Regions from separate parts of the Sphingobacterium sp. UDSM-2020 genome, predicted to be linked through region 1. Evidence: riboswitches for the same ligand, from Rfam matches in the RefSeq annotation. Region 1 holds a riboswitch; each other region holds the start of a gene.
What was found. A riboswitch is a leader RNA that binds a small molecule or an ion and turns the genes downstream of it on or off. The one in region 1 is predicted to bind S-adenosylmethionine.

Region 1 (7,673 bases):
GTACAGCAAAATATGATAAGTACAATTACTGAGCATTATTAAATTTTAGATGCTGATTCTCAAGATTTACTGAAATTCCTTTACTTCAAAATCTAGGCAATAGCCAATATATAGCAATTAGCGACTAATTAATTGCTGTTATTTGCCCATTGCCTTGTATGAACCTATATTTTTAACTAAAAACCAAGTAAAATAAAGCTCCGTCAAAATTTAAGCAACACCCATAAAATATGGTTTAATTATCTTCATTTAGCTTTATATCCATTACGTTTGAGTGGAGAGTCATGACGATGCATCAGGCTATCGGGTAAAAACTCTAATTTATATAAAGGTTGAACAGGGTTATTCTCTAGTTTAGAATTGCCACTGTCCCCTAAAGGAATAGCATTCTTAAAAGAATTTGGTATCGGAGCAGCATCGTCAATGTCAGTTTTTTTATGTTGCATATGATAATGAACATTTGGATCTGTCGGAATCTTTAACACCGGAGTATTGGACTTGTAGCGACTTCCTCTCATATTCAAATCAGCACCCTCCCTATCTATTGGCAGACTATTCGATTTTACTACATTAAAACGTTCATCCGAATTGGGCTCCAATTTTAAATTAAAATTTTTCGATCCGTATTTATTACCCTCTGTACCAAACTTAGCACTTGATGTATCTCTGGATACACTAGATGCATGTGTTGCAAAAAATGAAATACAGAAACAAACTAAACTTAATATCTTTTTCATATCGAGTATTTTTATAAAATATTTATCTAAAATAAAGCTTAATCCTTCATAATGAAACATTAAGCTTGTTAAACATTGTTAAAAGCAATTAAATCAAATAAAGCATACCTATATTTGTAACAAATGAAGAAAAGTAGCATAGTTTTAATTATTAGCTTGATGACCCTAGCATTACTGGGAGTGGCAGCTATGCAATTTTATTTTATCAGAGAATCCTATCGTCAAAAATCACAATTGTTTGACGAATCGGTCAATGCTTCCTTAACGGCAGTCGCAGGTAAAATAGAACGTCGGGAAGTAATTGATTTTGCAAAAGTACAACAGCAAACCAATATCAAAAAATATCAATTTGAACAGGAGAAGCAAAGGCATCTTGCTGAACAATTGAAAATGCAAAGAGATCTGGAAAACTTACGAGCTGATCAATATGCCATAAAAGAAAAATTTAAAGAAGCTGAAGATCAACTAAAAGAAACATTTCCTAGTGTTGTATCTATTGAAAATTCATTTTATGAGACTTACATCAATAGAAAAAGTAAAGAAAATGTATTAAGCATTGACGTCATCAAATACAACAGTCCTGATCATGTCATAAAAGAATATGTAGAAATTGGAGCAACCAAATTTCTACCAAAAGAAAATGCAAAAGATGATAGTGCAAGATTCGTTATACCAACAATAGATCCTATCTTAAAGCAAGCAATTGAGTATAAAATTGCGACTTTACCTCCAAGATTCAATAAACAGATTGCTAAGAAAATAGTAGATCTTGAAAATAAATTGGAAAATATGAGCGGTCAGAATTTGATTGGAACTGGTAAAAATGTATTTGATACTATCGCAGCTATCGGCGGGAAAAGAAGCGGTCTTATTGAAGATGTTGCTATTGGAATGGAGCTATCCAAACGCCCATTTAGAGAGCGCTTAAATATTAATCTCATTCAAAACTTATTAAAAGAGGAACTTGCAGAAAGAGATATCAATTATCCTTTTAATATTGAAGTTCGCGATAGCAGTAATATTGTTTTCAGTGTACAAACCATCGATAATATTATTAAACCAAATAAAATAACTCGTTATTCAACAGCTCTATTTAAAGGAGATATTGGTTCTCCTCCAGGAAGATTAAGCGTTTATTTTCCTAGAAAAAGTACTATCATTGTTGATAATATGAGTTATCTATTGCTCCCTACAATAGCTTTGCTTTTCCTATTAATTGGCTGTTTTGCATATACCCTATTAATCATATTCAAACAGAAAAAAGTTTCAGAGATGAAAACTGATTTTATCAACAATATGACGCACGAATTTAAAACACCTGTTGCTACAATTATGATAGCCAGTGAATCCTTGCGAGATCCAGAGATCATATCTGATGAGCGTAGAGTAAAGCGTCTAGCAAATATTATATATGATGAAAATGTGAGATTAGGTAACCATATCGAACGAGTATTAGATATTGCCCGTCTGGAAAAAGAAACATTAAAGTTAGAAAAAACACCTATTCACATTAATGATCTGCTTTCAGCAGTATTAGACAGCATGCAACTTCAAATACAAAAAGTAGGTGGCAAATTTGAACATCACTTTGATGCACAAAATGATATTGTAGTAGGAGATGAACTTCATTTGTCAAATGTATTTTTCAACTTGGTAGATAATGCTATAAAATACAGTAAAGATAATCCACACATAATTGTGAAAACCAAAAATACAAAAGAAAGTATTCAAATTACAATTATTGATAATGGGATTGGAATGGCAAAAGATCATTTATTAAAAATATTTGATCAATTTTATCGCATTCCTACAGGAAATGTCCACAACGTAAAAGGTTTTGGATTGGGACTATCATATGTTTATGATATTATTAAAAGAATGAATGGTAAAATTCAAGTAAAAAGCGATAAAGATAAGGGAACGCAGTTTGACATCCTATTACCCATAAAAAATTAAATTTAAAACGATATTAATTTCGTATATTATCATCAATATTCGAACAAAACCATAAGAATATGCAGAAGATATTATTAGCAGAAGACGATCCAAACTTAGGAGATTTATTAAAAGATTATTTAGAGCTTAAAGGAAAATTTGATGTCACCTTATGTACAGATGGTGAAGAAGCTGTCAATCAATTTCGCAAGAGCAGTTATGATCTTTGCATCTTAGACGTCATGATGCCCAAGAAAGATGGCTTTACAGTAGGCCGAGAAATCAGGAAAATAAATACAACAACCCCCATCATATTTGCTACTGCAAAAGGTATGATGGAAGATAAAACAGAAGCATTTGAACTTGGTGGCGATGATTATATCACAAAACCATTTCGAGTGGAAGAATTGCTCCTTCGCATAAATGCATTGCTTAAGCGTGTTGTAAGAGAGAAAGATGATCAGGTTGTAAGCGATAAATTTGAGATTGGAGAGTACTTCTTCGACTATACAAGTCAACAAATTGCGCATAAAGGTGTGCAACAAAAACTATCAACGAAAGAAGCGGAATTATTACGTCTACTTTGTCTAAAAAAGAATGATGTACTGACTCGAGAAGAAGCCCTTTTAAAAATTTGGCATGATGACAATTACTTTACAGGCCGGAGTATGGACGTTTTCTTAAGCAAATTGAGAAAATACCTACGAGATGATCCCAAAGTTGAAATTGTCAATGTACATGGAAAAGGCTATAAATTATTGGTTAGCTAATACACAATTACTAGAATAATAAAGAGATGTTAAAACATCTCTTTTTGTTTATCTTGCAACAATGAAACTATCAATTCGATTTTTTTTAATCCTTTCAATCTTTTGCTCTTCTACATCGCTTTATGCGCAAAAAGATACTTTACAAAATGATAATCAAGATTTTGAAACCAATGCTAAGACAATAAATTATAAGCAATTAATAGTTCCTGTGGCTTTAATGACTTACGGAGTAATCTCATTAAATAGCCCATACCTCAAACATAAGGATCAACAAATAAACAATTCAATTAATAATGATCCGTCCAAAACTTTTAAACTTGATAATGTTAGCGTTTTCATTCCTTCTGCCGCTGTCTTTGGGCTTGACTTACTCGGAATACCAAGTAAGCACAATTTAAAACAACGCTTAGTGGTAAGTTCGATTGCCCATGCAATCACCTTATCAGCAGTTTATACCATAAAAAAAACGACACCTACTTGGAGACCTGATCGCGCAGATCAAGAATCTTTTCCTTCAGGACATACTGCTGTACCTTTTACCGGTGCAGAAATTCTATGGCAAGAATATAAAGATCAATCCATTTGGTATGGTATTGCAGGCTATACAATTGCGGCGGGAACAGGTTACCTGAGAATGTATAATCATAAACATTGGTTTTCTGACGTCGCCATGGGAGCTGGTATTGGTATTATGGGAACAAAAATTGCATACTGGCTATTACCATTATTTGATAAACACTTGCAATCAAAAAAAACAAGTTACCTAACGATGGCAACACCGTTTTACAATGGAAAACAAATTGGTTTGTCTGCTAATTTCCAATTTTAAACCTTGGTTTATTATCATTTTTATATAAAAGTTACAAAATATTTGTTTTTATAAAACTAATTCCGATATTTACAGCGCTTATAGAGAAAGGCAGAGGGAATAGACCCAATGAAGCCTTAGCAACCTGTCAATTGACAAGGTGCTACATTCTACCCCATCAAAAAGTGGGAATGATAAGCTAGACACAAAATATATCTTGTGCCCTCCTCTCTAAAAGCAATCAAAAAATTTAGTAAATAGATTCAAGAATTTTTGATCGTTTTTTATTTCGAATAAAAAAAATCCTTCTAATTTCTTGCTTCGTTAAGGTTGAACAAATAAAATAATTTTATATTTATGTTACTAACGAACAACTTAGGTTACCCACGTGTAGGTGCCTTCCGCGAGTTGAAAAAGGCCAATGAAGCATATTGGGCTAAAAAAATCAGCGCGCAAGAATTATTGCAGGCTGGACTGAAAATCCGTGAAGGCAACTGGAAAACTCAAAAAGATGCTGGCATCGATTTGATTCCTTCCAATGATTTTTCATTTTATGACCAAGTTTTAGACTTGACATTAACTGTAGGTGCAATCCCTGCACAATATCAATCACTTTTAAATAACGAAGATAAAGGATACAATTTGGACCTTTACTTTGCAATGGCGCGTGGTTTCCAGCAAGATGGCGTTGACGTAACGGCAATGGAAATGACAAAATGGTTTGACACCAACTACCATTACATCGTACCTGAATTCGTGAAAAATCAAGAATTCAAATTGACTTCAGAGAAATTCTTAAATGAATATAATGAAGCAAAATCTTTAGGTATTGAAACGAAGCCTGTGTTAATTGGCCCGATCTCATACTTATTATTAGGTAAAGAAAAAGAATCTGGTTTCAACCGTATCGATTTAATCGATAAGTTGGTTCCTGTATATGAAGAAATCTTAACTAAATTGGCTACCGCTGGTGCAAAATATGTACAAATTGATGAGCCATTTTTAGCTTTAGATATTGATGATGCAACACGTGCTCTATACACGCGTGTATTTACTAAATTAGCTGCTGCTGCTAAAGACATCAAAATTATTGTAACGACTTATTTCGAGGCTTTACGTGACAACGAAGAAACAGCTATAAACTTACCAGTTTACGCAGTTCATGTTGATTTAGTAAGAGGTGAAAACCAACTCGACACTATATTAGCCAAAGTTCCGGCTTCATTAACACTTTCTTTGGGTGTAGTTGAAGGTCGCAACATTTGGAAAAATGATTACGTAAAATCATTAGCACAAATCAAAAAAGCTGTTGATGCTTTAGGCAAAGACCGTGTATTAGTAGGACCTTCGAGTTCATTATTACACGTACCTTTCGATTTAGACAATGAAGATAATGAAGAGTCATTGCCTAAAGAAGTTAAAAATTGGTTGGCATTTGCTAAGCAAAAATTAGCAGAGGTAAAAGATTTAGCGATCTTAGCTGAAGGCGAAGTAGATGCAAAAACAGCTGAGCGTTTCGAAGCCAATAAGGCTGCTGCGGAAGACCGTCGTACATCTTCTTTAATCCACAAGCCTGAAGTTAAAGAACGTACAGCAAATATCACTGATGATGATGCTAAACGTACATCTACTTTCTTAGCTCGTAAAGAAGCACAACAAGCGAAATTTAATCTTCCAGCATTTCCAACAACGACAATTGGTTCATTCCCACAAACTAAAGATGTTCGTAAATGGAGAGCTGATTTGAAAAAAGGCGCAATTTCTCAAGAACAATACGATAAAGAAATCGCAGAAGAGACAGAAAGAACAATCCGTCTTCAGGAGCAATTGGATATCGATGTATTAGTTCATGGTGAATTCGAACGTAATGACATGGTTGAGTACTTCGGAGAGCAATTAGCAGGTTATGCCTTCACTAAAAACGGATGGGTTCAATCATATGGTTCACGTTGTGTAAAACCTCCAGTTATTTATGGTGATGTTTACCGTCCTGCTGATATGACCGTACGTTGGTCTTCATATGCTCAAACCCTGACAAACCGTCCAGTAAAAGGAATGTTAACGGGGCCGGTTACGATCTTACAATGGTCATTCGTACGTAACGATCAACCACGCTCTACAACAACTTACCAAATTGCATTAGCGATTTTAGATGAAGTACAAGCTTTAGAAAAAGCAGGTATTAAAATTATCCAAATCGATGAACCTGCAATTCGTGAAGGTCTGCCATTACGTAAAGCTGATCACCAACAATATTTAGATTGGGCTGTACGTTCATTCCGAGTTTCATCTTCGAATGTAGATGACGATACACAGATTCACACCCATATGTGTTACTCTGAGTTCAACGATATCATTGAAGATATTGCTGCAATGGATGCTGATGTAATTACTATCGAGACTTCACGTTCGCAAATGGAATTATTAGATGCATTTGCTGCAGATTTTAAATATCCAAACGATATTGGACCAGGTGTATATGACATTCACTCTCCTCGTGTACCGAGTACAGAAGAGATGGTTGAATTATTACGTAAAGCAAAAGCTGTAGTTCCAGCTGAGCAACTTTGGGTAAATCCTGACTGTGGTTTAAAAACACGTGCTTGGCCAGAGACTAAAGCTGCCTTAGAAGCTATGGTTGAAGCTGCTAAAATCTTGCGAGCTGAATAAGTTTAGATTTTTAGAATTATAAATATAAAAGATCCTGAAGTTAAATCACTTCAGGATCTTTTTTTTATAAAAAGATTAGTTTGACCTAAATAGGTTCATTAAGAGTAGATTACAAGAATGGAAAATGCTATCGGTAACGATTTAGTAATGGTGCTTACTGCACTTGCTTTCACTTGATTACCTTGTAAATCATTAATGCAAATGTAATAAATTAATGGGTAAAGTACATTACTGCTTTACCCATTTTTTCATCTAAGTTCTATGAAAAAATCCCCCCATAGGGTGTAATCTGTGATATTGGTTTCAAGATTATTTCCAAATTTTGGCTTATATACAATAATTGTAACTCCGAAACAAATAGTGCTAACTTTTAAAATGATTACGCTATGGAAATCGTATTGAGTAAAATATTATCGCAAATTAGGTATCAGGAAGATAAACTTTCATCTCAAATGTTGCCAACATCGGAAGAAGCATATCAAATGACCTTATTCCTTAATGAAATGTTGTGTTCCATAAAAACCCAAGTCGTACAGACTGGATTTACAGATGAACAGCAAGAGATAGAATTTTTCAAAAATATCAAACCGCAAGTTTTAGGTAAACTCATATACTATAACAAAGTATTCCGTATTGAAACAACTTGTCCGGTGAGTAATGGGGAAATACACCAAAGCTATTATGAGAACCTATTAAAATCGCTGAAATCAGAATATAAAGAGAGTATATGCAATGAAGATTTTTACAGGTACT
Region 2 (7,673 bases), 2.2 Mb from region 1:
AACATTGAATAAAATGTTTTCCGAACTGATAAACTTAGGAATAACATAAAGAACCACTTTATTTTGATCTATTTCTCGGGCAGTAGGGATCAATTTGATCTTGAAATTTTTCTCTTTTGCAAAGCGAATATCTTGTGCTCCTAATTTATCAATACCGATATTGAAAACATCGTCAGGATTTACATTGATACCATAAGCATGAGCAGCGACGATCGTTAATTTATATTTAGGGTCAAAACCACCGACATCTAAGGTAGGATCAGTTTCAGCAAAACCTAGGTCCTGCGCTTCTTTTAACGCATCTGCATAAGGTTGATTTTCATTGAAGACTTTAGACAATATAAAATTAGAGGAGCCATTAAAAATACCGGTCACGGCATGTAATAATTCATTGTCATAATACTCTTCTAAATTGCGGATAATTGGAATACTTCCGCATACTGCACCTTCATATAGTAGACTTGTTCCGTATTCTTGTTGTATTGCCGCTAATTCTTCTAAATGCGTGGCTATCATTTTCTTATTTGCAGAAACAACGTTTTTTCCAGATTTTAATGCACGAACAGTCAGTGCGTAAGCCGCATCAGCATCATCGATCAATTCTACTACGGTATTGATTTCAGGGTCACCAAGAATAGCCTCAGCATCTGTTGTGAATAATTCAGCAGGTAATGATCTTTTTTTGTCAGCGTTCTTGATGACAAATTTTTTAATTTCTAAATTTAAGTTTTTAGTCTTGATAATGTCGTACAATCCTTGTCCTACAACCCCAAATCCAAACATTCCAATCGTTAATTTCTTACTCATAGTTTTTTTTACGCTTTTATATAATAGTGCTATCTGAAATTATTTAATTTTATCGAAGGCCTGTTGTAAATCTGCTTTGATATCGTCAATATGTTCGATACCGACAGATAGGCGTAATAATCCTACAAATACACCTGCAGCTTTTTGAGCTTCTTCACTCAGTTGTTGATGTGTAGTCGCCGCAGGGTGTATGATCAATGATTTCGTATCACCCACATTTGCGAGATGACTTATTAGCTCTAAGCTATCGATAAAAGCATCGGCTTTTGTCACGTCACCTTTTATTTGAAATGAAAGAACAGCACCATATCCATTTTTTAAATATTTTTGCGCATTTGCATAGCTAGGAGAGCTTTTTAACCCTGGATAATTCACTTTTTCCACTTGCGGATGGGCTTCTAACCATTTCGCAATTTCTAATGTGTTGTCTACATGACGCTGAACACGAAGTGATAATGTTTCTAGGCCCTGGATTAATTGGAATGAATTGAAGGGTGAAATAGCTGGTCCAAAATCACGTAGTCCTTCAACACGTGCGCGGATTGCAAATTGAATGTTTCCAAATGGGCCATTAACGCCAAAAACATCTGAAAAAACTAATCCATGGTATCCTTCTGAAGGTTCAGAAAACTGTTTGAATTTACCATTTCCCCAGTTGTAAGTACCACCATCTACGATGACACCACCAATACTTGTACCGTGACCACCAATCCATTTTGTTGCAGACTCTACAACTACAGAAGCGCCGTGTTCAAGAGGTTTAAATAGATATCCACCAGCTCCAAAAGTATTGTCTACGATAAGTGGTAAGTCATGTTTTCTAGCAACAGCTGCTATCTTATCAAAATCTGGAATATCGTAACTTGGGTTTCCAATTGTTTCTAGGTATAAAGCTTTTGTGTTTTCATCGATTAGTGATTCAAACTCCTCGGCAGTTGTTTCTTTAGTAAAACGTACTTCAATACCAATTCTTTTAAATGCTACTTTAAATTGATTATATGTACCACCGTATACATTACTGCTGGAAACAAAATTTTCACCAGCTTCTACGATATTATTTAATGCAATGAATTGTGCAGCCTGTCCAGAAGCGACTGCTACAGCGGCGATACCGCCTTCCAATGCAGCAATACGTTTCTCAAATACATCTGTTGTTGGATTCATCAGACGTGTATAGATGTTTCCAAATTGTTTTAAAGCAAATAAGTTCGCTCCATGTTCTGCATTTTCAAATACGTATGAACTGGTTTGGTATATAGGTACTGCACGCGCTCCAGTTGTTGGATCGGCAACTTGACCAGCATGCACTTGAAGTGTTTCGAATTTTAAATTTTTATTTGTAGACATTGTAGTTATAATTAATTAGTTGAAGATTCGTTAATAAAAAATAGGGGTGAGATTGTGCACATGGATATGTACTTGAAATCAATAAATTTTAAAAAAGATTGATTAACAAGAAAACGTAAACATGTGCAAAAGCATTCGCATCTGTTTTGATGGAATATTTGTATCTGTTACGTTGGTGCTAGAATTTACCTTCTTGTTTTGTTGTAATGTTATTATCATTTGTCGTTTCATTTATATCCTCCAAAGCAATATTACTTTGGACAGGAATTGGCACCTTTTCAAACGTATTTTGAAGGTTGCCAGTGGGTCATTGAGCCAGTCTCTCGCCACTTCTTTATAAATCAAGACCTGATTAAGAGGTGTTGATTAGATGTATTTCTATTTGAACTACGATGCAAATATATGCCTTGCTTTTTACAAACCAAAATATTTTATGCTATTTCTTAGAAAATACTTCTAATTCTACTCGTAATTGATCGTAAACTCTCACTATTATGTAAGTATTGGTAGTTGATGGGGCAGCATTTATTTATTCCGATATGTTTATACGTCGTGGATGAAATCCATATCAGTAATTGAAAGCAATATAACTGAAATATACGGTGTTAAACAGACAACAGCAGATCGATGATCCTGTGATCTTTTTTTATAAAAAAGAAAATAGGAACCTTGCGAGTTCCTATGCTTTCTTCTAATTACTTTGTATGAAACAATAATTCGCCTTTGCCGGTTGGAGCAAGTGGGTTTTATTTAATAATACGTTTAATCTTATTTGATTTTTTAATTAATTTGTGTAATTGAGTGTAATTTTCATCTTGGATGGCATCTTTTAAAGCCTGCAGCTGCTTGATGTTTTCCTCTAACACTTCGAGTACATTAACTCTGTTTTGTTTGAAAATAGGTGTCCACATATCCGGTGAGCTTTTTGCTAAGCGTACCGTTGATTCAAAACCAGATCCTGCCAATTCAAATATTCGACCCTGCGATTTCTCTTTCTCTAAAACAGTTAGCGCTAGAGCAAAAGAAGTCAGGTGAGAAATATGGGAAACATAGGCTGTGTGTGTATCATGCTCCTCTGCAGTCATAAATGACGTCCGCATTTCCAGTTGTTCGGTAATGGAATCTGTTAATTCGAACGCATCTTCATCAGATTTAAATGCCTCAACGTAAACCATCATTTTATCTTTAAACAAATTTGGTAATGCTGCTTCGGGGCCTGAATATTCGGTACCAGCCATTGGATGGGCGGCAACATAGCGGCCACGATTAGGGTGTTCCGAGATTAACTGTAAAATATTTAGTTTGGTAGAGCCCATGTCAATGATGACTTGATCTTTTACGAGGTCCAATAATTTGGGCGCTAATGTGATTATCGCATCAACTGGAGCTGTGAGAATGATCACTTTACATTTTTCTAAAGCTTCCTCTAATGTTGCCTTTTGATCAATGAAGCCTATTTGCAATGCTTTCGTTAGATTAGCATCGCTTTTGTCAACACCAAAAACCTGATCACAGAATTTTTTTTCTTTTAGTTTCATGGCGACGGAGCCACCAATTAAACCGACGCCAATAATGGCTATATTCATCATGTTATTTCAATCTTAATTCGTTTGTTTTGCTTGTTCTATTCTAGCAATTGCTTCTTTTAATACTTCAACTGAGGCACATAAACTTATTCTAATATAGGTGTTTCCAGCACTTCCGAATATACCTCCGGGAGTAATAAAGACACGTGATAGATCTAATACCTCATCACTTAACGTGTAGCCTGATTCGTAATTATCTGGAATTTTGGCCCACACAAATAAACCGACCTGATTCTTTTTATATGTACAGCCCAACAGGTTCATGATTTCGAAAACCAACTGTCTTCTTTCGTGATAGATTGCATTTAAATCTTGATACCATGTTTGATCCAACTGCAATGCCTTGGCCGCTGCTAATTGAGCTGGTAAGAACATTCCCGAATCCATGTTGCTTTTAAAACGTAATACTTCATTGATCCGTGCCTCTGCACCCACTAACATACCGATTCGCCATCCGGCCATATTGGAGGATTTGCTTAATGAATTAAGTTCCAAGGCAACATCTTTTGCACCTTCAATAGACATAATGCTTTTAGGGCTGTCTGTCAAGATAAAACTATAAGGATTGTCGTGGCAGATTAAAATATGGTTTGCCTTTGCAAAAGCAATCAATTCAAGATAAAATCCTTCGTTTGCACTCGAACCAGTTGGCATATGCGGGTAGTTGATCCACATTAATTTTACTTTTGATAAATCGTTTTCAGAAAGCTTTTTAAGATTAGGTAACCAATCTGTTTCTTCAGATAAATCATAGGTAATTGCCGTGGCTCCACTTAGCCGTACTGCTGCCGCATACGCTGGATATCCCGGATTTGGTATTAAAACCTCATCACCTTCTTGTAAGTAAGTCATGCAAATGTGAACAATACCTTCCTTAGAGCCTATTAAAGGTAAAATTTCTGTATTTGGATTGAATGTTGCCTGATAATAACGTTGATACCAATCTGCAATTGCTTGCCTCAAAATAGGTGAACCTTTATAGTTCTGATAGCCATGTACATTGGTTTTAGCCGCTTCTGTCGTCAAGGTCTGAATAACTTCAGGGTGAGGAGGTAAGTCGGGGCTTCCGATGCCTAAATTAATCACGCGAGCACCTGCTTTATTGAGCTCATCAATCTCTCTTAATTTTTTTGAGAAATAATATTCTTCGGTTTGTTGCAACCTTTTGGCAACTTCTATTTGCATTATGTTCTGGTATTTTACAATTTACAAGGACTAAATTAGGCTTTTTCTATTAAAATAATAGTATAATGTCGTTTAAATTGGTGTTTATTGAATTAAATTTTTAATATCATCCAAGTGCAAGATTTCATTCCTTTAAAGTATTCCTTATATATTGCGCGTAATTTTAGTATTTTTGCTACCTTAATATCATAAATGAAAACATACTTTAGATTACTTTCTTTTGCCAAACCCATTGAGAAATATGCTATTCCGTATATTATCTGTACATTAATTACAGTTGTATTCAGTACGTTAAACTTGGCTATGTTGGCTCCTTTGCTAAATACCATATTTAGTACGAATGAACCTGCTACTCAGGTGATTTTGGTAAAGCCAGTTGGTTATAATCCCCTGGATTATTTCAACTATTATTCAAATTTTGCCAATCAAGAGTTTGGCCCTAATAAAGCATTGCAATATGTGTGTATTGCAATTATTTTTTCTGTTTTCATCAGTAATCTGTTTCGTTATCTATCTCAACGCATTATGGAAAACTTACGTATTCATACTTTATTGAATTTACGTAAAGCTGTTTTTGATAATGTGATGGATCTACACTTAGGATATTTTAATGGTCAAAGAAAAGGAGATATTATTTCAAAAATAGCCTCAGATGTTCAGGTGGTGCAGTTTTCTGTGACAGGTACTTTGCAAGTAGCTTTTAAAGAGCCCCTTCAACTTATTGCATATTTAATCACGTTATTTGCTATCTCAACCAAATTGACTCTTTTTGCGATGTTGGTTATCCCAGTTTCTGCATTTTTTATATCGAAGATTGTTAAGACATTAAAGGCGCAAGCTATCGCAGGACAAACCTCCTATGCGAATATGATTTCCTTTTTAGATGAGGCTTTATCAGGAGCTCGTATTGTTAAGGCTTTTAATGGAACAAATTTTGTTAAAAAACGCTTCAATGATGAGAACGATCGTTATGCCGGTATTATGCGTGCTATGGCAAGACGGCAACAGATGGGGTCGCCAGTATCCGAATTGTTAGGTGTAATCATGGTGGCGATTATTTTATTATATGGTGGAAATTTAGTTTTGTCAGGTAGTGATGAATTTGGTGCGTCGGAATTTATTGCATATATCGCGATATTCTCCCAAGTTATGCGTCCTGCAAAAGCATTAACTGATGCATTTAGCAATATTCATAATGGTATCGCTGCTGGTGAGCGTGTACTGGAATTGATTGATACCAAAAGTGAAGTTACTGATAAGCCTAATGCTAAGGAAGTTACTGATTTTAAAGAAGCGATTGAATTTCAACAGGTTGATTTTTCTTATGGTGAAAAGAGCATCTTGAAGAATATCAATTTGACTATTGAAAAAGGTAAGACAATTGCGCTAGTAGGCCCATCTGGGGGTGGTAAATCTACACTGGTAGATCTGATACCACGGTTTATGGATGTTACCGGCGGTCAGATTCTTTTTGACGGAATAGACTTAAGAGATCTCGATCAAGAGTCTTTGCGCACGATGATTGGAGTAGTTAATCAAGAATCCATTTTGTTTAATGACACGATTTTTAATAATATTACTTTCTCTAATACTTCTGCTACGCAGGAAGAGGTTGAAGCTGCTGCAAAAATCGCGAATGCTCATGAATTTATTTTAAAAACAGAATTGGGTTATGAAACAAATATCGGTGATCGAGGAGCTAAACTTTCTGGAGGACAGCGCCAACGTATATGTATTGCCCGTGCTGTTTTAAAAAATCCGCCCATTATGTTGCTTGATGAAGCAACATCAGCTTTGGATACTGAATCTGAGAAATTGGTTCAGGATTCCTTATATAAGTTGATGGAAAATCGTACTACAGTTGTTATTGCACACCGTCTAAGTACGATTCAGAGCGCCGACACAATTGTCGTAATTGATGCTGGTCAAATTGTGGAATCAGGTAGCCATAGTGAATTGATTCAGCAGGAGGGTTTATACCGGAAATTAATAGATATGCAACAGTTCACAGATTAATTGTTGTTCAACATATATTGCAGTACCAAAAACAAGGCTAAATTCTACGAATTTAGCCTTGTTTTTGGTACATTTGTTATAGACTAGGAGACATGTTAATGGATGCTAAAGAAAAAATAAATTTCTTAATTTCTAATCCGCTTTTGGATAGTGAGTTAAGAATTATAGCGAATAAAGTGTTGCAAGAGGAACGCATCACATTTGATGAAGGGGTATACCTTTATGAAAAAGCAGAATTGGGTTATTTAGGTGTTTTGGCGAATTTTATTCGTGAGAAAAGACACGGGGATATCACATTTTTTAATCGTAATTTTCATATTGAGCCTACTAATGTATGTGTTTACGATTGTAAATTCTGTTCATATTCCCGTATGATCAAGGAACGTGCTGAAGGATGGGAAATGGATGTGGAAGGCATGATGGATATCGTGAAGAAGTATGATGATGAAGCTGTAACGGAAGTACATATTACAGGTGGTGTGGTGCCGAAGCAAAATCTTGATTTTTATGCGGAGTTCTTTAAAAAATGTAAAGCACATCGTCCGGAATTGCATATTAAAGGATTGACTCCTGTGGAATATTATTATATTTTCAAAAAGGCTAAATTGAGTCATTATGAAGGTATGAAGTATTTGCAATCTTGTGGTTTGGATTCGATGCCAGGTGGTGGGGCTGAAATTTTCCATCCGGAGATCAGAGAGCAGATCGCCCATGATAAATGTACTGCTGAAC
Region 3 (7,673 bases), 1.1 Mb from region 1:
GTCACCTTGTGCTAATCCTTTTAGAACAGATAAGATCCTTTCCTTCATCTCAGCGGTCGCCTTATTAGTAAAAGTGACGGCCAATATTTCACGATAACTGTTTTCTTTTGAAAGTAATAAAGTCAGGTAATGGACAGTTAAGCTGAATGTTTTGCCTGAACCAGCTGAGGCTTTTAATATTTTTAATGGCGCTATCGATGACATGAATTCAATTTGATTTGGAAGGATGAAAATACGCTTATTAATTTGAATAGACAAAATTGCTAATGCGTACGGAGCCTTTAGAAATAAGGCAAAATTACAAATTAATTCCCTATATAAATTTGTATCATCCAGATGGCATCTATGATTTGTTTCGTTGTAAGACTAAGACGGTGTGCATGAAATAATTTGGCCATAATGGTATATAATGACGCTTATTTGTCATCTTTCTTATTCTGTGGAAGTTGACTTCTATTTTTAGTTTTTAACTTCCAATAATCCTTTGTATCTTTGCGTCCCCTCTTGCATGTAGCACGGGGGATATGTTGAATACATAAATAACACAAAAACATGGCAACTAAAATCAGATTGCAAAGACATGGTAAAAAAGGACGTCCTTTTTACCACCTAGTAGTAGCAGATGCACGTGCTCCACGTGATGGTAAATTCATCGAACGTATTGGTTCTTACAACCCAAACACAAATCCAGCGACTATCGTTTTGGATTTTGACAAAGCTTTGGATTGGATGAATAATGGTGCACAACCTACTGACACAGCTCGTACTATCCTTTCGGATAAAGGTGTTTTATACAAAAAACACTTATTAGGCGGTGTTAAAAAAGGTGCATTTGATGAAGCAGCTGCTGAAGCTAAATTTGTAGCTTGGACTGAAGCTAATGATGCAAGAACTGCTGGTAAAAAAGACGGTTTAGCAACTACTAAAGCTGAAGCTAAGAAAATTGCATTAGCTGCTGAAGCTAAGAAAAAAGAAGAAAAAGCTGCTGCTATTGCCGCTAAAAATGCGCCAGTTGTAGAAGAAACTCCTGCTGAAGAAACTGAAGCTCCTGCTGCAGAAGAAACTGAAGGTTAATTTTTCTTTCATACAGTATCAAGAAAGCCGGTTCAATTTTGATCCGGCTTTTTTTTAAGAATGTAGTTGCTATACCTACGAAGTACTGTATTTATATATTTATATTTTTAAATTTGCACTTTCAAATTAGAACATGACCATAGAAGAAAGTTTTTACATCGGTTATATTAGCAAAACACGTGGATTAAAAGGTGAGCTTCAGCTTTTTTTTGAATTTGAAGATTATCAAGATTTAGACTTTGATGTTTTATTTGCTGAAGTGAATAAAAAATTAGTGCCTTACTTTGTCGACAATATCAAATACCAATCAAATAGTACAGCCTATTTAAATTTAGAAGACGTCGATCATATTGATAAAGCACAACCTTTAGTGCGTAAGAAAATATACCTTCCAAATGATAAAATGCCAGAGCGTGATCCTGATGATTTTAGATATACGGATTTAATTGGATACTTGGTGATTGATGAAGTTCATGGAGAATTAGGAGAGATTAAACATGTACAGGAAATGCCTCAGCAATTTATAGCAACAGTAGACTTTAATGGAAAAGAATTGATGTTCCCATTAAATGACGATCTTATGCTAGGAATTGATTCAGAGGATAAAGTTTTAGAGGTTGATTTACCAGATGGATTGGTTGAGCTATATAAGGAGATTTAAAGTCTTCACGATATACAGATTAATAAAAAGGAGTTACTGTAGTTATATGCAGTAACTCTTTTTTATTTAAAGAAATCCATTTTAATAAACGTTTTATTGGGGCATTTTTTTAGGCATGACCTTAATATTATTTTGATTATAAATTTCTATTGCCGATATTAGCCGATGCTTATAGAGAAAGGCCGAGGGAATAGACCCAATGAAGCCTTAGCAACCTGTTATTTTATAAGGTGCTACATTCTACCCCAACTCAGAGCTGGGAAAGATAAGTTGAAACAAGTCCACTTGTGCATTTCGATGTAAGCCAACCAAAATCACTTTAAAAAATATTAATGAAAATCGTTGATCATATCAGTAATGCCAAAGGAAAAACTTTGTTTTCTTTTGAACTGTTGCCACCAGCTAAGGGGCAAGGTATCCAAAGTATTTTTAAAACAATGGATGCACTTATGGAATTCAAGCCTCCCTTTATCGATGTGACTTATCATAGAGAAGACTACATGTATAAGAAGCACGAGAGCGGTTTATTAGAACGTGTGGCTTATCGTAAACGTCCAGGGACTGTTGCAATTTGTGCCGCTATTATGAATAAGTATAAAGTGGATGCTGTACCACATCTTATCTGTGGTGGTTTCACAAAAGAGGAAACTGAAAATGCTTTGATAGATTTGAACTTCTTGGGTATTGACAATGTGCTCGTATTGAGAGGTGATGCAAGAAAAGGCGATCCTGATTTCATACCAACAGAAGGTGGTCATGCATTTGCAACAGATCTTTTACAGCAGGTTGCCGATATGAACCAAGGACAGTACTTACATGAGGATATTGCGATTTCAGAAAAGACCAACTTTTGTATTGGCGTTGCAGGATATCCTGAAAAACACTTCGAAGCGCCAAATTTTAATACCGATTTTAAATGGTTAAAAAAGAAGGTTGAGATGGGGGCTGAGTTTATTGTTACACAAATGTTCTTTAATGTTGAAAAATATAAAGAGTTTGTCAATAAGTGCAGGGAAAATGATATTCATATTCCAATTATACCAGGTTTAAAACCATTGACAACAAAAAAACAACTGATTACGCTTCCGAAAATTTTTCATTTGGATATTCCAGAGGAATTGAGTGAAGCAGTATCCGGATGTAAAAATAATGCAGACGTGAGACAAGTCGGAGAAGAGTGGTTGGTACAACAATGTAAAGAATTAATTGACTTTGGTGCGCCAGTTTTACATTTTTATACCATGAGTAATCCTGGACCGACTAAAAGTATTGTAGAAAAGTTATTCTAAGACTTATATCGTATAAAAAAGCCTGCTATCACATTATAGCAGGCTTTTTTATGCGTTTCGATTTTTGTTAAAAAAAGTTAATCACCCTCAAATGAAATCTCTTTTTATTATATTTAATTGAAAATTAATTTGATTTATCAAATAATCAATTAAACCTGAATCATTCATGGATTATAAGAAAGTAAACAACGTGTTAGGTTGGCTATGTGCCATCATAGCAACATCCGTTTTCATTATCACAGCAGAGCGAACAACAAGCTGGTGGGATACTGGTGAATTTATTGCATCAGCATATAAACTTCAGATTGTTCATCAGCCTGGAGCACCTTTGTTTCTAATGTTGCAGAATATATTTTCAAATTTTGCTTTAGGAAATTTAGCTCAGATTGCATTTTGGATGAATGTGGGTTCTGCTATATGCAGTGGTTTGACAGTTATGTTTTTGTTTTGGACCATAACAGCATTAGCAAGAAAAATTATCCAATCTGATCATCAATCCAATGATAAAAATCACCTGATTAAAATAATGGGAGCAGGCATGGTGGGAGCTTTAGCTTACAGTTTCTCCGATACATTCTGGTATTCAGCAGTAGAATCTGAAGTTTATGCGATGTCATCCTTATGTACAGCAGTCGTATTCTGGGCAATTCTAAAATGGGAAGCCCGTGCAAATAAACCGCATGCAGATCGTTGGCTTATTGTCATCGCTTATATTATTGGACTTTCAATTGGAGTTCATTTATTGAATCTATTAGTTATTCCAGCGATAGCACTTATTATTTATTTTAAGAAAACTGATCGTACAACGTTTTGGGGAATTAGTAAAGCATTGTTTATTGGACTAGGAATATTGGCCATTATTCTGTGGGGAATAATCCAGTACCTTATTAAATTTGCTGCCAAGTTTGATTTGTTTTTTGTCAATACACTTGGATTAGGATTTGGCTCGGGCATATTCGTTTTTGTCATAATGATCTTATCGGCATTAATTTATGGCATATATTACTCCTTAAGAAAAGGGAAAGTTATTTTGAATACAGCGATTTTGGCAACTTGTTTTATTTTATTAGGATATAGCTCTTTTACTATGGTATTGCTAAGGGCTAATGCTAACCCTTCCTTAAATAATAATGATCCTGAAAACGTATTTTCTTTCTTGGGTTATTTAAGTAGAGAACAGTATGAATCAGAGCCACTCATAAAAGGGCAATATTTTGATGCAAATCCGATTGGTATCAATGAACGTATTGATTATAGAAAAGACAACCACCAGTATACTTCAATAAAAAGAGCAGCAAGTTATCAATTTGATAGAGAAACCATTTTCCCAAGGATTTACAGTCAAAAACCCTATCATCAATATTTTTATAAAGGTTATTTAGGTATTGAAGAAGGAAGAAAAGCAAATTTTGCTGACAACTTGAAATTCTTCTTTAACTATCAAGTGGGGCATATGTATGCACGTTATTTCCTATGGAACTTTGTTGGAAGGCAAAATGATCAGCAGGGACACGGTTCTTTAACAGAAGGAAATTGGTTATCGGGGATTAAGGCTATTGACAATTTACATGTAGGTGGACAATCTAAATTATCGGATGAAATGATCCATAATCCATCTCGGAATACCTATTTTTTCCTTCCGCTAATAATTGGATTCGCAGGTGCACTATGGCATTTTAAACGTAACAAGAAAGATGCAACTGTTGTTAGTCTCTTATTTATGTTTACAGGATTGGCCATCGTTATCTATTTAAATCAATCTCCTTTGCAACCACGTGAACGTGATTATGCTTATGCTGGATCATTTTATGCTTTCGCAATCTGGATTGGATTAGGTGTATTTGCTATTTCTGAATTTTTTAAAAAATATATTAATGAAAGAAATGCAAATCTGCTTGCTACATCATTATGTCTCATAGCTGGCCCATTGATTCTTATTAGTCAAAATTGGGATGATCATAATCGATCGGAGAAATCGTTAGCTCGGGATATGGCGAAAAATTATTTAGAAACCTGTGCTCCCAATGCGATCCTGTTTACTTACGGTGATCATGATACTTTTCCGCTATGGTATTTACAAGAAGTAGAAGGTGTTCGGCGGGATGTTAGAATAGTGGTGATCAGTTATTTGACTTCTGACTGGTATTTCCGCCAGGTGAAAAATGGTACCTATCAGGCCGCAGGATTGCCGATCACGATACCGAATGAAAAGGTGGCAAAAGGCCTTCGAGAATCTTTGCCTTACCATGATCTGAATTTAGCAGGATCTACAGATATAAACTTGTTGTTGGATTTTTTATTATCAGATAGTAATGATAACAAACTTCAAATGAGAGACGGACAATATGAAAACTTTCTGCCAACAAAAAGCTTGAAGCTTGCCGTGAATAAGGAAGATGTCATTAGAAATAAAGTCGTACCTCAAGAATGGGAAAGTGAGATCCCAAAACAAATGGAGTGGACTTTTGGTAATGATTACGTCACCCGCGCAGATCTAGGCTTGATGTCTGTTCTTGTGAATAATAATTGGAAAAGACCAATTTATTTTTCAGGAATGGTACCCGCTGAAAGTTTGATGGGATTGGATAAATACATGGTTAATGAAGGGTTTGCCAAACGGTTGATGCCTATAGAAGCAAAGCTTGAAAAAGGGGAGTCTCTAATTAATGTCGATAAATTATATAAAAATATTGTTGATAAATACGCTTGGGGAAACATACATCAAGCAACTTACCTTGATACGGATTCCTTCCGTTTTGCAGGTATGTATGCAGAGGAGATTTTCGGGAAAGCAGCGCGAACCCTGTTGGCAAAAGGGGAGACCGAAAAAGCAAGACAAGTGGCAGTAAAAGCATTTAATGAATTACCCCAAAGACTATATAGCATGTCTGATGTGACGAGTTATGGGGATGTTATTGATACGCTTTATAAAACTGGAGAAATAAAATTTGCAAACCAGCTGGTTGATCGTAATATGAAATTTTTAACAGAGCATATGGATTATTATCAACAACTAGCTATTGACAAACCTGAAAACGGGTTGGAAGTTCAAAATATAAGGATGGCTCTTGACTCGGTCGATCTATATGAACGTATACTTTCTAATACAAAAGAAAAGGACCGATATGCATATATTGCTGAGCTGAGCAATAAATATAAAAAGATGTATCTATCAGAATGATATATTAAAAAAAGGGAAGCAGCTGCTTCCCTTTTTTGTTAATATTAATATTATCCTTTTTTAACTTCCTTGGCCCAAGAGTCTTTTAGTCCGACCGTACGGTTGAAAACCAAGTGATCTGGTTTAGAAGATGTATCTAAAGTGAAATACCCTAAACGGATAAACTGATAACCTTTTCCAGGGATTGCATTTAACAAATCAGGTTCAATAAATGCTTTGCTGATTTTTAAACTATCTGGATTAATCGATTCTTTGAAGTTTTCTGAAGCAGCAGGATTCTCGTCGTTAAATAAACGATCGTACAATCTGATTTCTGTTTCTTTAGCATGTGGCACAGAAACCCAGTGAATAGTTCCTTTAACTTTCATTCCTGAAGTATCTTCGCCAGATTTTGAATTGGGCACATAAGTACAGTGTACTTCTGTTACTTGACCATTTGCATCTTTAACGAAATCATGACAGGTTACTATATATGCATTTTTTAGACGCACAGAAAGGCCAGGACCTAAACGGAAAAATTTCTTTGGAGCATCTTCCATAAAGTCATCACGTTCAATCCATAATTCATTTGAAAAAGGAATCATACGAGAACCTTCACCACCCTCAACTTCTGGGTTGTTTTCACCATGTAGTTCTTCCATGTGGTCAGAAGGAAGGTTTGTGATCACTAATTTAATAGGGTCTAGCACAGCCATTCTTCTCCATGCTGTTTTATTCAGATCCTCACGAATACAGAATTCCAACAGACTTACATCAATCATATTTTCGCGTTTAGCGACGCCGATCTTATCACAGAAAGTACGGATACTTGCTGGAGTATAACCTCTTCTACGTAAACCTGAAATAGTAGGCATACGTGGATCATCCCAACTTTCTACGAATTTATCATTTACCAATTGTAAAAGCTTACGCTTACTCATAACGGTGTAGGTCATGTTTAAACGCGCAAATTCATATTGCTTTGAAGGATAGATTTCTAGTTTTTCAATACACCAGTCGTACAATGCACGATGTGGAATAAATTCTAACGTACAGATAGAATGTGTGATTTTTTCGATAGAATCGGATTGTCCATGTGCAAAATCGTACATGGGATAAATACACCATTTATTTCCAGTTCGGTGGTGATGAGCGTGTTTGATGCGGTATAACAACGGATCACGTAAGTGCATATTTGGATTTGCAAGATCTATCTTAGCACGTAACACTTTTTCACCATCTTGATATTTACCATCTTTCATTTCTTGAAAAAGAACCAAATTCTCTTCAATGCTACGACTGCGATTAGGAGTTGGAACTCCAGGTTCAGTTGGCGTACCTTTGGCTGCTGCAATTTCTTCGGCAGTACTATCATCTACATAAGCCAAATCTTTTTTGATGAGGTCTACAGCATATTGATAAAGGGTGTCAAAATAATCAGAAGTATATAATTCCTGTGCCCAGTTGAAGCCAAGCCATTGAATGTCGT
Region 4 (7,673 bases), 2.2 Mb from region 1:
TCCGGTTTAGGGAAAAAGGCAAACGGGAAACCGATAAATTTTAAAGGTATGTTCTGTAATACGAGATAGGATGGACCTGCGATAATTTGGTTTTTAGTCACAATACCTTTGCTGAGAAAAATCCCGAAGTGTGTGTGTGGTTCTGGAAGATTACAGGTACTATACAGTCCATGATACAGCGACATTTCATCGTAAATATTCTTACGAACTACCTTTGCCTGGATATAACCTCCTTCTACATCAGTCATGATTCCGTAGGTATTACCTTCTTGTTTTTCGTAATCATATAGGAGGGAGTCGACCGTTTTAGGACTTTCAGCTCCAGTCATTACAATAGGACGCCCTACATACTTGCCATTATGGTCGATAATACCTGATGCAAATATTTGTTTTTTATTTCGGTCTAATCGAATATAATCGGCAGATAGTTCAAAATCTTGATACTTAACTTTAGCACCTCTATATAAGTGACTTATATTTTTATCGACTTCCGTACGTTGTGAATCTCTAGCGATGATACTGACCTCCGCCTGCAATCCACCCTTATTTTTGGTACTGTCTTTGCCGATAATTGTAGAATCTCGTTTAACACGAACGGAATCAGTTGTTCCTTTGACCGAAACAGAGTCTTTTAGACTCTTTGACGTTGTCTTTACGGGGGTTTTTTCTTGCGAAAATGTTGCAGAAACACTTAGCGAAAGAATAAGAAATATTGTTAAAATGTGTGTTAACGACTTCAAAATTAAAGACAAATGTTATTTTTGTAAAAATATTTAAACTAAGCTTGACAAAATTAGTCAAAAACAAATAGAAAGTGATGTTTTTTAACGAGATTAACATTTCCTATTTTTGTACCACAATATTACTCATTACATTTTGTTATTAAATTACAGAAATCAAAAAAAATATACATGAAATTAGATTTGAATATTAGAAAGCGGAAACTTATATTTTTTTTAGCTCCAGCGATTTTTCTATTTATGGTTTTGACGAGTGCTACTCCTCCAAGCAATACTATTTCTAAAGCGCATGTTACTCCTCCCCAGGATTATCAAATTAAAACAATTGTAATTGATGCCGGCCACGGTGGGAGGGATTCCGGAGCCAAAGGATCACGTTCTTTGGAAAAAAATATTGCTTTAGAGGTGGCTTTGAAATTAGGTAAAGAAATCGAAAGACAGTTGCCTGGAGTACGCGTAATGTTTACCCGTAGAACAGATGAGTTTATTGATTTATATAAGCGTATCCGAATGGCTAATGCTGCTAAGGCTGATATTTTTATATCGATTCATTGTAATTCTGCACCAGGAAGATCGTCAAGAGGTACAGAAACAATTGTATCAGGTTCACATCGCTTAGGTGAGCAGACTGCCGCAATTCGTGAAAATGCGTCCCTATTATTAGAGGAAAATTATAAAGAAAATTATCAGGGATTTGACCCAAAAGATCCAGAGAGTTATATCATCTTCTCTTTGATGAAAAATCAATACCGCGAGAAAAGTGTCAAATTAGCAAATCTGATGCAACAAGAATATGTCAAATCAGGAAGAGTAAGCCGAGGGATTCTGGAACAGGGATTGGCAGTATTAGCAGAAGCAGGAATGCCAGCGGTTTTGACCGAAATTGGTTTTGTAAATAATCGTGCAGAAGAAGACTATATGCTATCGGATGAAGGACAAAGTGAGATCGTACAAAACTTAGTCTCAGCAATCAGCGCATTCAAAAAAAGCGTAGAAAGATAAACTTATTTGCCATTGTCTTGTTTAAATGATAAATTGAGTTCAATAAAAACACCTTAAGGAAATATTATTTTGAAAATATCAAACGAGACTAAAGTCGGAATTTTAGCTGTAATAGCAGTAACATTATTATTTATAGGATATAGCTTTTTAAAAGGTAATGATGTATTTAGCAGTGATAATACCTATTATACATCTTATCAGGCAGTGGATGGTCTTACAGCCTCTAAGCCTGTATTAGTGAACGGATATCAGATTGGCCGTGTTTCTAAGATGACATTGCAACCAGATGGAAGCATTCTGACAGAATTTAAAATTAAAGCCGAGTACAAAGTTCCGAAAAATACCGTTGCACGTATAGCAAGTACAGATCTTCTGGGTGGAAAAGCAATTGTATTTGATATGGGCAATAGTACAGAAATGGCTAAAGATGGTGAAACATTAGCTTCAGGTATTCAGGCAAATATAATGGACAAAGTAGAGCCTATTCAGAAAAGAGTTGAAACCATCACCATAAAATTAGATTCTGTACTGACAGTTGTCAATTCTGTTTTGGACGATCAATTTCAAGAAGACTTTAAGCAAAGTGTTCATAGTATTTCAACATCTTTAAAAAATGTGGAGCTAATTACGAAAGATGTAGAAGGTCTGGTTGGTTCGGAACGTAAAAGATTAACCACGATTATCTCTAATCTTGAAGTTATTACCAATACATTTAAAAATAATAGCGGTCAGATCACAGCTATCATGTCCAATTTGAATACTGTAACAGATAAAGCAGCTAAATTAGATTTCCAACAAACTATGGATAAAGCTAATATGGCTATGACTGACTTCCAAACAATCGTAGATAAGATCAACAAAGGGCAGGGTTCAATTGGATTATTGATCAATGATAATAAGCTTTATGATAATTTGAATAATGCTTCAGAAAGCCTTGATCACCTTATGAAAGATATTAAAGAGAAGCCGGGAAAATACATTAAGCTTTCCATCTTTGGTAAAAAGGGAGAGCAGGAGAAATAAAATTAAAAAGGCTTGAAGTTTACCTTCAAGCCTTTTTAATTTATAAGGTTTCTTTCAGCCATCCGAAAAATTCTCTTTGCCATACCTGAGCATTATGCCCTGATAACACCCAGTGATTTTCGTCTGGTAAATAAACTAATCTACTTTTGATTTTCTTCAATTGAGCAGCCTGAAAAGCACCTAGTCCCTGGCCAATCGGCACGCGGTAGTCATGACCTCCTTGAAAGATTAATATTGGTGTATTCCACTTGTCAACATATTCAGAAGGGTTGAATTCGGTATATGATTTTACATTTGCTTTATCCCAATAAGGACCGCCTAGTTCGTGGTTCGCGAAAAACAATTCTTCTGTTGTACCATACCAACTTCTCATATCGAATAAGCCGTTATGTGCAATTAATGTTTTAAATCTATTTTCATGTACTCCAGCCAGCATATATACTGAATAACCACCATAACTAGCACCGATAGCAGCACGACGTGTTGTATCTACATATTTCTCTTTAGAAATATCATCAATGGCAGATAAATAATCCCTTATAGGCTGTCCGCCCCAATCTTTGGATATTGCTTCATTCCATTTGACTCCCCAGCCAGGCATCCCGCGACGATTTGGAGCGATCACAATATAACCTTGAGAAGCGATAAGCTGTAGATTCCAACGGAATGAGTAAAACTGGGTCAGTGCAGACTGAGGTCCACCTTCGCAATATAAAATCGTTGGGTATTTTTTTGTTGGATCAAAATCTGGCGGATAAATTACCCAAGAAAAAAGATCTTGGCCATCAGAAGCTTTTGTAATTCTGGATTCAATTTTATTATCACTGATATGAGCATACATTTTATCATTGACAGTCGTCAATGCCGTTAACTTTTTATTCGCTAAGTCATATTTGTAAATCTCTGTAGCTCTTGTGAATTTTGTTGATGTTACGATCAACTGATTGGCTACCTGTCCCACAATTCCTGTGATATCAAAATTTCCTTCAGAGATTTGTTTAATCGATGCTAAAGATTTGTTTTTTAAATTAGTAGGAACAGTCAGTTCGAAAAGTTGTACGGTACCTTTGGATGGTGCCACAAAATAAATCTTACGATTGTCCTTGCTCCATATGAAAGAGTTTACTGTGCCGTCCCAATGTGCAGTAAGATTTAAACGCTGAGATGATGCTTTATCGAAAATAATGATATCATTTTTATCGGCTTCGTAACCATCTTTTTTCATACTTAGCCAAGTTAACTTAGTTCCATCTGGACTGTAAGTCGGGTTGGTATCATAGCCATTCATACCCTCAGTCAGATTTGTTGTTTGCTTAGAAGTAAGATCATAGCGGTAGATATCCGTATTTGTACTCACGGCATACTCTGTTCCAAACCTTTTTTTACTGACATATAGCACAGCTTTACTATCTGGTGTCCACTCAAAATCTTCAGAACCGCCAAATGGCATTTGAGGGCTATAGAAAGGCTCATCCTGCAATAAATCAATTGCTTCGCCAATCTTACCGTTGTTATAGCTGGCTACAAATGGATGATTGAATTTTCCATTATTGAACGTGTCCCAATGACGGTAGTCAAGATTGTCAAAAACATAAGCGTCAGATTTTGGTAAATCAGGATATTTGTCGGTACTGTGATATTTTTTGATTAAAACTGCTTTGCTAAATAAAATATATTGACCATTTGGAGATAGCTTTACATTTTCTAGATCAGTTTCGCTGTGTGTCAATTGTATAGCTTCACCTTTATATCTATTCTTTTTCCAAAGTTGCCCTTTGAACAAGTAAATGATATCGCCATTTTCTGTAATCTGTACGACAGACTCACCGCCCTTTTCACTTGTTAGAGGAGCTGTGTTACCTGTTTCTAGGGATAATGTGTAAAGGTTTTTTTCCGAACTGTTTGTTTCTATAGCATAATTAGAGACACCATATACTAAAGTTTTTCCATCTGTTGAAATTCCTTCTCCAGAAACACGGCCTAATTTCCAAAGTGTCTGCGGATCTAATGGTGCTTTTGCGGTGTTTTCCATATTAAGAACCATTTTGGTTTCTTTGTTTTCCTGAGCTATTGATGCCGAAGCGCATAATAAAATGGAAAGCGTTATTAAAGATTTTTTTTTCATAAAGAATACGAATATGAACAGGCAAGATACAAAATCTAAGATCATTTAACATATTAAATAAAGTATTGGAGAAAGAAAACAAGGTGAAGGAATTGTTCAGAATGACGCGATATCACTTTGTGTTAAACTATTGAAGGGAATTGGAGAAATTATAAAATACTATCTTAGCGCATTAAAAAAAGCATAGCATTGATATTAGTGACTGAAAATTATATAGAATTAGTTGGATAAAAAAAGCTTCACTCAGTGCTCAAAAAGGAAGGGCTATTTAACCTTTTTAGCGCTGAGTGAATACGCAATTTTAAAGCTGTCTTTGCTCTTATTGGAGAATCGGGATAAGCGTATTTTCCTCTAATCTTACTGCGACATACTTTACGGAAGTAAAACCATCTTCTCTAGAAATGATGTTGGAAAGATCTAGCCCTCTTTTAGAAAAAGTACTTATGAGCGCAGTGCGGAATGTAGATTTGGAAGAACCCCAACCTTTTTCCGATACCGTATCATTGTTGAGCTGTATCAGTTCGTTGATTGAATAATAACTGAATTTTTCCAGTAAATGTTGATAAAGATTTGGTGTTGACATACAATTTAAAAATTTAAAGGATTAAACCATAAACTGTATCCAGATATTTTTGGTCGAAACCCATATTAATTTACCACCGCGGTTATGTAACTCGGTTGGTATTGCAACGTGCAATTCTGAATACTCTACAAAGTTAGTAGATTTTATTTTGTTTCAAAATTTATTTTAAAATAATTAATTCATGATGAGAATTTTATGAAGGAGATTGACGTTTTTTTTCCATTATTTAAATAATTATACACGCTATGTTTCCACAAATAGCGTGTATAATTGATAATCAATAGTAGCATTAATTGCGTATTTCCCTCCTATCCCTTCAAAAGGAGGGATCTTGACCGATCATTATGTATGTGCTGTCTCGTTATACAAACTGATGTGATATGAGTGTTACACTCTTAGATATTGTAATACTCTTACTAGTAAAATACGGTTACATAACTATATATCTCATTACTATATTTAGAGATATATTAGAGTCATTATAGAGGGTTTCTAGAGGGTTTATAGAGGTAAAGCACTATAAAACCTCTATTTAACCTCTTTATAACTTCTATATTATCACTTTAATTATTATATTAGAACAGCATGATATATAGATGTAATCTTAGTAGGTCATGCATCTTAACCAATTTCCAATATAACCTAGTAATATGGCAATATTAAAAGCAGGAATAAATGGACCCTTTTCGGGTAAAGTCGGAAACGTAGTAGGGTATCAGTTAAATGGACAATCCGTTATCCGCTCTCTACCATTTGTTATAAAAAGAGCTCCAAGTAAGTTAACGATCATTAATCGCATGCGGATGAAGGTCGTATCCCAATTTTTGACATATGTTAAAAAACCGATTGCGTTTGGTTATAAAAATATAGCCCCTAAAGGTAGCCGTGTTGGGGCTTTTCAATCAGCTCAATCCTATTTATTCAATAATGCGATCGATTATGATGCAGACAACATGCCCTATATTAATCCTGAAAAAGTATTAGTTTTCCGAGGAGATATGACACCACCGCTGCTTATTAAGGTAGAGCGGAAGGATAATAAACTTCATGTCGAATGGAATAAGGATGCATGTAAAGGTTATTCAGCTGCGGTGGTTGTCCTGGCATATGTTATAGAAAAGTACGCTGCTTTGAACGAGGGTGCGGCGATCTCAAACGAAGGCAAAATGGTATGGGAACATCAGCTGTTCAATAGCGATGAACAAGTACATATCTATGTCGGTTTCTACGATATGCTTAATGATGAGTTTTCAGATTCTGTATATGGGGGGTGTGTATAAATTTAATAAGATATACCATATCTTATTATTTTCTTTTAAGGAGTATCAAGATATATGTTAAATATATCTTGATACCTTCTGTTGCCAATCTCATCGTTTATCGTATTGATACCAATTGATCTTTGTGGATATGCGCATTAAAATTGCCAATATGATAAATATACCTATTGTACCCACTATGAGTGAATAATCACGTAATTGCATTAAGATAAATATGAAACTATAGAAAATGGAAAGTATTCCAGAAAAGATAAGTGCAGACCTGCTATCATTGGTAATAGATTTAATGAATGAAGCGATAAGAATAATAGTAGCTAATGCGGCTAGTAGGTAAGCGAGGTTGAAACCCAGATGCTCACTAATGGAAAGAAGCAGTGAGTAAAAGAGTACCATAGCAAAACCAATCAGCATATACTGTATAAGATGTATGCGTTGTTTTTTTATAATTTCTGTGAAAAACAGTGCTGCAAATGTTAGAATAATAATCAAAATTCCATATTTGGCTACACGGGTAGTTTTTTGATAATTATTGACTTCCTCTAAGAAGTTGATTTGAATCATATCTTTTTCTGTCGCTATACTGCTCTCAGTGGTAGTGATAGGTTCGACAGTACTGCTATATCCTTCACTGACGGCATTACTGATTTCATAATTGTTTTTAATTTCATACAGTTTCTCTGCTTCACCAACCCATTGTTGCGAAAATTTACGGTTGAAACTTGGAATATTCCAGGTTGCCTCAAAATTGTTCCCTGTTATATTTCGGTCATCGGCTAAAACGGCACCGTTAAAACTTGGATTAGCCCAATTTCCCTGGGTATGGATCTTAGTCTGTTTTGCCAATGGAAGGAAGTTAATGGATTGCGAACCTCTTACATTAAATTTAATTTGAAAATTACCTAAGGTTGTTTTTGTTTGAG

Region 2: another riboswitch for S-adenosylmethionine. It lies ahead of JAZ75_RS20940 (O-acetylhomoserine aminocarboxypropyltransferase/cysteine synthase family protein); the one in region 1 lies ahead of metE (5-methyltetrahydropteroyltriglutamate--homocysteine S-methyltransferase).
Region 3: another riboswitch for S-adenosylmethionine. It lies ahead of metF (methylenetetrahydrofolate reductase [NAD(P)H]); the one in region 1 lies ahead of metE (5-methyltetrahydropteroyltriglutamate--homocysteine S-methyltransferase).
Region 4: another riboswitch for S-adenosylmethionine. It lies ahead of JAZ75_RS14000 (hypothetical protein); the one in region 1 lies ahead of metE (5-methyltetrahydropteroyltriglutamate--homocysteine S-methyltransferase).

Annotation. Positions count from the first base shown of each region.
Region 1 covers NZ_CP066166.1:1,089,389-1,097,061, forward strand. Annotated here, with positions in the region: gene JAZ75_RS04660 (hypothetical protein) at 246-737, opposite strand; gene JAZ75_RS04665 (sensor histidine kinase) at 897-2,693, shown strand; gene JAZ75_RS04670 (response regulator transcription factor) at 2,753-3,442, shown strand; gene JAZ75_RS04675 (phosphatase PAP2 family protein) at 3,504-4,271, shown strand; SAM riboswitch class I at 4,347-4,451, shown strand; gene metE (5-methyltetrahydropteroyltriglutamate--homocysteine S-methyltransferase) at 4,608-6,920, shown strand; gene JAZ75_RS04685 (RteC domain-containing protein) at 7,307-7,673, shown strand, end outside.
Region 2 covers NZ_CP066166.1:4,958,333-4,966,005, reverse strand. Annotated here, with positions in the region: gene JAZ75_RS20945 (homoserine dehydrogenase) at 1-807, opposite strand, end outside; gene JAZ75_RS20940 (O-acetylhomoserine aminocarboxypropyltransferase/cysteine synthase family protein) at 847-2,154, opposite strand; SAM riboswitch class I at 2,383-2,497, opposite strand; gene JAZ75_RS20935 (prephenate dehydrogenase) at 2,901-3,743, opposite strand; gene JAZ75_RS20930 (pyridoxal phosphate-dependent aminotransferase) at 3,756-4,925, opposite strand; gene JAZ75_RS20925 (ABC transporter ATP-binding protein) at 5,118-6,941, shown strand; gene mqnE (aminofutalosine synthase MqnE) at 7,040-7,673, shown strand, end outside.
Region 3 covers NZ_CP066166.1:2,162,210-2,169,882, forward strand. Annotated here, with positions in the region: gene JAZ75_RS09225 (UvrD-helicase domain-containing protein) at 1-204, opposite strand, end outside; gene JAZ75_RS09230 (30S ribosomal protein S16) at 553-1,074, shown strand; gene rimM (ribosome maturation factor RimM) at 1,208-1,735, shown strand; SAM riboswitch class I at 1,902-2,007, shown strand; gene metF (methylenetetrahydrofolate reductase [NAD(P)H]) at 2,068-3,024, shown strand; gene JAZ75_RS09245 (protein O-mannosyl-transferase family) at 3,191-6,205, shown strand; gene JAZ75_RS09250 (glutamine--tRNA ligase/YqeY domain fusion protein) at 6,256-7,673, opposite strand, start outside.
Region 4 covers NZ_CP066166.1:3,324,120-3,331,792, forward strand. Annotated here, with positions in the region: gene JAZ75_RS13980 (putative LPS assembly protein LptD) at 1-740, opposite strand, end outside; gene JAZ75_RS13985 (N-acetylmuramoyl-L-alanine amidase) at 912-1,742, shown strand; gene JAZ75_RS13990 (MlaD family protein) at 1,812-2,765, shown strand; gene JAZ75_RS13995 (S9 family peptidase) at 2,806-4,890, opposite strand; gene JAZ75_RS14000 (hypothetical protein) at 5,210-5,473, opposite strand; SAM-I-IV-variant riboswitch at 5,509-5,602, opposite strand; gene JAZ75_RS14005 (DUF6266 family protein) at 6,124-6,753, shown strand; gene creD (cell envelope integrity protein CreD) at 6,844-7,673, opposite strand, start outside.